2 regions of the Blautia sp. MSK.20.85 genome follow, and region 2 is predicted to be linked to the other one. Evidence: riboswitches for the same ligand, from Rfam matches in the RefSeq annotation. Region 2 holds a riboswitch; the other holds the start of a gene.
What was found. Region 2 has a riboswitch for thiamine pyrophosphate ahead of thiS (sulfur carrier protein ThiS). Riboswitches for the same ligand answer to the same signal wherever they lie in the genome.
Positions count from the first base shown of each region.

Region 1: another riboswitch for thiamine pyrophosphate. It lies ahead of thiW (energy coupling factor transporter S component ThiW); the one in region 2 lies ahead of thiS (sulfur carrier protein ThiS).

Region 1 covers NZ_JAAIUN010000007.1:7,593-11,013, forward strand. Annotated here, with positions in the region: gene G5B12_RS05620 (aldo/keto reductase) at 3-992, shown strand; TPP riboswitch at 1,315-1,417, shown strand; gene thiW (energy coupling factor transporter S component ThiW) at 1,755-2,309, shown strand; gene G5B12_RS05630 (hydroxyethylthiazole kinase) at 2,272-3,174, shown strand; gene thiE (thiamine phosphate synthase) at 3,191-3,421, shown strand, end outside.
Region 2 covers NZ_JAAIUN010000029.1:25,685-29,105, forward strand. Annotated here, with positions in the region: gene G5B12_RS13510 (APC family permease) at 1-321, shown strand, start outside; gene G5B12_RS13515 (serine hydrolase domain-containing protein) at 327-1,259, shown strand; TPP riboswitch at 1,452-1,559, shown strand; gene thiS (sulfur carrier protein ThiS) at 1,758-1,961, shown strand; gene G5B12_RS13525 (thiazole synthase) at 2,006-2,791, shown strand; gene thiH (2-iminoacetate synthase ThiH) at 2,991-3,421, shown strand, end outside.

The sequences.
Region 1 (3,421 bases), on a different contig from region 2:
TTATGTACACACCTGCAAAGGAACGCTACGAAACTATGGAGTACAACCGCTGCGGTGAAAGCGGCCTGATGCTTCCGAAGGTGTCTCTTGGATTATGGCATAATTTCGGAGATACTTCTGATTATGAAAACATGAAGCAGCTGTGCTTTACAGCTTTTGACAATGGTATCACACAGTTTGACCTTGCCAATAATTACGGACCTGCCTATGGAAGTGCGGAACGGAATTTCGGCAAGATCCTGAAAGAAGAACTGATGCCATACCGTGATGAGCTGATCATCACAACAAAGGCAGGCTATGATATGTGGGAAGGCCCTTATGGAAACTGGGGCAGCCGCAAGTATCTTCTGGCGAGCCTTGACCAGAGTCTGAAGCGCATGGGTCTGGAATATGTGGATATTTTTTACCATCACAGAATGGACCCGGAGACTCCGCTTGAGGAGACTATGGGGGCGCTGGCAACAGCGGTTCAGCAGGGCAAGGCCCTTTATGTGGGACTTTCCAATTATGATGGAAAAACCGTAAGTCAGGCGGCAGCGATCCTGAAGGATCTGAAATGTCCCTTTGTGATCAACCAGAACCGGTATTCCATTTTTGACAGAACTGTGGAAGAAAACGGTCTCAAGAGAACCACCGGCATTTTGAAAAAAGGTCTGATCACCTTCAGCCCTCTTGCTCAGGGACAGCTGACAGACCGTTACCTGAACGGGATCCCGGAGGACAGCCGTATCCGCAAAGATGGAAGATTCCTTAAGGAAAGTGTGCTGACGCCGGAGCGTCTGGATCAGGTCCGGAGACTGAACGATCTGGCAGCCCAGCGTGGAGAGAAGCTGGCTGATATGGCACTTGGCTGGCTGCTTCAGCATAAGGAAGTTACCAGTGTTCTGATCGGAGCTTCCAAGCCGCAGCAGATCCTTGATAATGTGAAAGCGATCCACTGTGCACCGTTTACAGCTGAGGAGCTGCGTCTGATCGACGAGATCTCAAAATAAGATTTATATACTTCCTGTTTTACTATGAAAAGTAGTGAAGCAGGGAGTTTTTTATGCCAAAATAATTGTTTAACTGAATTAGGAAAGTTTCCGGGTTACTGTCCACTGGTAATATTCCGCGAGGTGTTTTTTGTGAGCGAAGGTCACAGAAAACCCGAGACATACCGCGCGAATTTATGCGATTAGCATAAATTCTGTGCATCGCGAAGCGTGTTGCTGAGAACGGAGTGAACAGTAACGTCTCCGGCGGGAGTGCAAAGAGCAATAAGTAGTGGAGGTTTGACAACGGGATAGGTGTGTGCTATATTGAAAAACAGAAAAGAAAAGAGCCAGCGGGAGCTTGTGTGACAGGCTGAGAGGAAGATAGATCTTCGACCGTACCTGATTTGGGTAATGCCAACGGAGGGATTGTGATCTGAGAGCGTGTCTCCGTGGAGTTTTCCATGGGATGCGCTCTTTTCGGATGCAGGAATGGAACTGGAATGGTCTGACAATGTAGGGATGTGAAAGTGACAGAGACTGCATGTGGAGCTTCTGCGAAAGAGCGGGCAGGAAGGGGAGCGCCTTAATGTCTGGCAGGAGAGTGATATTCCGGAGGATTTTTCCGGAAGGATCATGTAAGCGATGGGAATCCGTGTTTTCGGAGTGAGAGGAAGTAAGGGAACTTCGACCGCCAAAATCTAAGGGCAGACTGCAGCAGACGGGAAGCTTTTGCCCAGATCTGACAGGGCTCTGCCTGATATTTCAGGGAGGAAAAACACTATGGAAAAACAAAGGATGCACACGCTTCGTATGGTAATGCTGGCAATGATGGTTGCGATCGGTGTCGTTATTTCACCGATCCTGAGGATTGAGGGAATGTGCCCCACGGCGCATCTTGTCAATATCGTATGCTCGGTTCTGATGGGACCGTGGTATTCCCTTCTCTGTGCGACCATGATCGGCGTGATCCGTATGATGTTTATGGGAATCCCGCCACTTGCACTGACCGGTGCAGTATTTGGCGCATTCCTTTCAGGTGTGTTCTACAGACTTTCCAAAGGCAAGATCATCTGCGCGGTGATCGGTGAGATCTTTGGAACAGGTATCATCGGATCCATGGTTTCTTATCCGGTGATGGCATTCCTGATGGGAAGAGGCGGACTGACAGCATTTTATTATACGCCGATGTTCCTTGCAGCAACCACAATGGGAGGATGTGTTGCCTATATTTTCCTGAAGGCTCTAAGTAAAGCAGGTCTTCTGGTGAAATTCCAGGCAGCTTTGGGTTCAAAAACATATGAGACAAAGAATTTTACAACTGCGAAAGCGAATTAAAGAAGAAAAGCCGCTGATCCATTGCATCACCAATCCGATCTCGATCCATGACTGTGCCAACGTGGTCCTTGCAGTAGGTGCAAGGCCGATCATGGCGGAGCATCCGGCAGAGGTGACAGGTATTACGGCATCGGCTGGTGCGCTGATGCTGAATCTCGGGAATATTACCGATGCCAGGATCGAGTCAATGAAGCGTTCTATGAGAACAGCGATGGAAAATAAGATCCCGGTTCTTCTGGATCTGGTAGGGGTTGCCTGCAGTGATCTCAGACTGGATCTGGCGAGGGAGCTTTTAAGGATCGGTCATCCGGCAGTGCTGAAGGGAAATATGTCAGAGCTTCTGGCTGTTTCCGGGCTGCCGTCTCATGCGATCGGAATCGATGCGGGTGTTGAGGATGCTCTGACTGAGGAAAATATCGATGGAGTCAGTGAAGTGCTTAAGGCTTTTTCCAGAAATAATCAGGCAATCGTGCTGGCTACCGGGAAACAGGATTTTGTTACGGATGGTGAACGGGTTGTTCTGGTACAAAATGGCAGTGCGGCGCTGTCCGGGATCACAGGAACCGGCTGTATGGTCGGTGCACTGACTGCGGCGTTTTTGCCGGGGTGCGAAGATAATATTGCGAAAGAGATGACGGATAGTATAGAGGCAGGTGTCTGGTCTGGCGTTGAGATGGAATTAAATGGGAGATCCGGGAATTACCTGGCTGCGGCAGTGCTTGGTACTGTACTTATGGGTATCGCCGGCGAGGAAGCGGAGAAGATTTCCCGCGGTCCGGGAAGCTTTCAGGTAAATCTGCTGGATGAGATCTATGGGCTTTCGGATCGACAGCTGCTGGATCTGTTGAAAATTGAAATGTACTGAAAAAGAGGGGATTAGGATGGATAGAAAAGATTTGGATGTAACGTTGTATCTGGTGACGGATAGTTCTTATCATACGGAGGAGTCTTTGCTCCGTACGGTTGAGGAGGCTTGTAAGGGTGGCGTGACTCTGGTCCAGCTTCGCGAGAAGAATAAGGGTGGACGGGAGTATCTGGATAAGGCTTTTAAGGTGAAGGAGATCACAGATCGTTACAATGTGCCGCTGATCATTGATGATCGTGTGGATGTG
Region 2 (3,421 bases):
TCTATCAGTGATGTTGTAAATAATATTATGCTTCTGGCATCAGCACTGGCATTTCTGCAGATTTATGCTTATTTCCAGCTTCCGAAAAAACATGCAGAAGCATGGGAAAAATCACCAATGCATATTTCTAACGGAAAATATTATTTCCTCTGCTGTTTGAGCCTGTTTGCATATATCTGCATTTTTATCAATTCTTGCAGAAGCCTGAAACTTCCGGTAGTAATCATCAGTCTGATAGCCATTGTAGTATGCATGGCTTACGGATGGTTTAGAAGTGTAAGTCCTGATGTAAAGATGGAAACAAGTGTGTGGGAGGATTAATGTTTATGAATAAAGACCAGAACCTGATCAATGAATTTGCTATCAAAACTTTAAAAGAAAATCTCAATGTTATGTATGCGCAGATATGGCGTGAAGGACAGTTAACGGCAGAATATAAAAGAATGCCGGTGAAAACCCGCCTGAATACCTGGTCTGCATGCAAAGGCGTGGTATCCTGTGCAGTGGGAATTGCACTGGATGAGGGATTGATTCAGCTGGATGAGAAGATCGTTGATATTTTTCCGGAGTATGTTCCAGAAAAAACAGAAGGATATCTTGGTGATGTGACTCTGGAAAAAATGCTGACAATGACTACCGGTCTGGAAAGCTCGCTGTTTTTCTGTGACTGGCCGGAACGTTATACAACGCTGGACTGGATCAGATATTTCTTTGAAAATGCGAAGGTTGTAAATAAACCAGGAACTCAGTGGCTGTACAGTAATTTCAATACCTATATGATCAGCTGTGCTATTGAAAAACGTGCGGGTGTCAATCTTCTGGAATATCTGAGAAATCGATTTTTTGAACCATTGGGAATTGGAAATCCGGACTGGACTTTGTGTCCGAAAGGTCATGTACATGCGGCGAATGGTCTTTATGTAAATATTGACGAGTTCACCAGATATGGACAGCTGATCCTTCATAAAGGAAAATACAATGGAAAACAGTTGGTGCCGGAAGAATATATGAAAGTTGCGACTTCCAATCTTGTAGACAATTCAGCGGCAGGAAGTCCGGGAAATCTTTATTCCGGTTTTGGATATGGATATCAGTTTGTCATGAATCCGGAAGCCGGTTCCTATCGATCCGATGGAAATTATGGTCAGTTCTGTCTGGCGTTTCCTGACAAGGATGCAGTAGTAACTGTAATGTCTCTGGAGGGGGATTTCCAGAAAATAGGAAATCATCTATGGACTACAGTGGTTCCGGAATTGTAATATACTCTGGTTGACAAAACAGAGTGGAAAGTATAAGATAATAGTAGCTAAGAAATGTGATGAAATTTAAACATTGGCAAAAACGAAAACCCCGGAAGTGTGCGAGACTTCCGGGGTTTTCTATTCCGTTATGTAAGGTGGCTTAATCCTTTCAGGCTTGACATTAATCATAATTCGCCTTATACTAAGCATTGTAAATAACAGGGGAGCTTGTGATGGCAGGCTGAGAGGAAGTCTTCAACTTCGACCCTTATACCTGATTTGGATAATGCCAACGTAGGAACGTATAGGATGAATTTACGGGAGATACTTTGGTGTATCTCCCTTTTTATTTATGATCAGGATTTACAAGGAAGGGCTTAAGAGCAGATGCTTTTAACCCTGGTATCTACAACGGAATACAGGAAATTTTGAGAGTGAACTGAGTTCATGAAGGGGTGCACCACCGCGGGTGTATTTCTTTGTGGACTCTTTTTTTATTCTCGGAAAGGAGAGCTTATGATCACAGTAAACGGCGAGAAAAGAACACTGGAAAATCCGGTGACAGTAACCGAATATCTGAAAGCCTGCAATTATGTTCCGGTGCAGGTAGTAGTTGAACTGAATGAAGAGATCATCAAGAGAGAGACTTACGATACAACAGTGCTGAAAGACGGCGATGTTGTGGAGATTCTGCAGTTTATGGGCGGCGGAAGCTGCTGAGATAAAAGGTATATTGAAGATAAAAAGAAAGGTGGACATAAAAAATGACAACAGCAAACACAAATGAAGACAAACTGATCCTGGGAGGCCATGAGTTTACTTCCCGTTTTATTCTTGGTTCCGGAAAATTTTCCCTGGATCTTGTAAAAGCATGTATCGAAAAAGCAGGAACACAGATCGTAACACTTGCTCTGCGCCGTGCAAATGAAGGTGGACTTGCCAACATCCTGGACTATGTGCCGAAGGACGTTACACTTCTTCCGAATACATCCGGTGCCAGAAACGCACAGGAGGCAGTCCGCATCGCAAGACTTTCCCGTGAGCTTGGCTGCGGAGATTTTGTAAAGATCGAAGTCATCCATGATTCCAAATATCTTCTCCCGGATAACTATGAGACCATCAAAGCAACTGAGATCCTTGCAAAAGAAGGCTTTGTTGTCATGCCGTACATGTATCCGGATCTGAATGCAGCCAGAGATCTGGTAAACGCAGGAGCTGCCTGTGTAATGCCGCTTGGTTCTCCGATCGGTTCTAACAAAGGAATCTGCACAAAAGAATTCATCCAGATCCTTATCGACGAAATCGATCTTCCGATCATCGTAGACGCAGGGATTGGCCGTCCATCACAGGCATGTGAGGCTATGGAAATGGGTGCTGCAGCAGTTATGGCAAACACAGCCATCGCAACAGCAGGGGACGTCCGTGTTATGGCGGAGGCTTTTAAGAAAGCCATCGAGGCAGGAAGAAGCGCATACCTTTCCGGCATGGGAAGAACCCTGGAGAGAGGCGCCAGCGCATCTTCACCGCTGACCGGATTTCTGCATGAATAGGATAATGACAGTATATTGAAAGATTTGGAAATATATGGGTTATTAAGAGCAGACTTATGTATCGAAAGCAGATTGCGAATATCCGCCTGATGCAGATCAACCAGAGAAGAAAAGAGAACGGATAGCTAAAAGTAGAATCAGATACTGAAATATTGCAAATTCGAGATAATAAAAGTGCGAGAGGAGCGACATAACAACAATGGCAGAAACAGTACAGGCCAGTCAGCAGGACGGCCATTTTAATGAGAGTATCGTAAACGAAGAAATTCTGGAAGACATGAAAAAGAATCGTATTGACCACATGAAGTACCTTCCGGATATGGAACAGCTGGAAGAGTCTGATGTGATGGATCAGGTTATTTCCGCAATGAATGCATATGATTATGACAAATACACAGAAGCAGATGTACGCAGAGCCCTGGCTCATGACAACCGTACACCGGAAGATTTTCAGGCACTGCTTTCACCGGCAGCACTGCCCCTTTTGGAAGAGATCGCACAGGCAGCGCGGATCGAAACAAGAAAACATTTTGGAAACAGTGTCTGTATGTTTACACCGATCTACATTGCAAACTACTGCGAAAATTACTGTATTTACTGTGGATTTAACTGCCACAACAAGATCCGCCG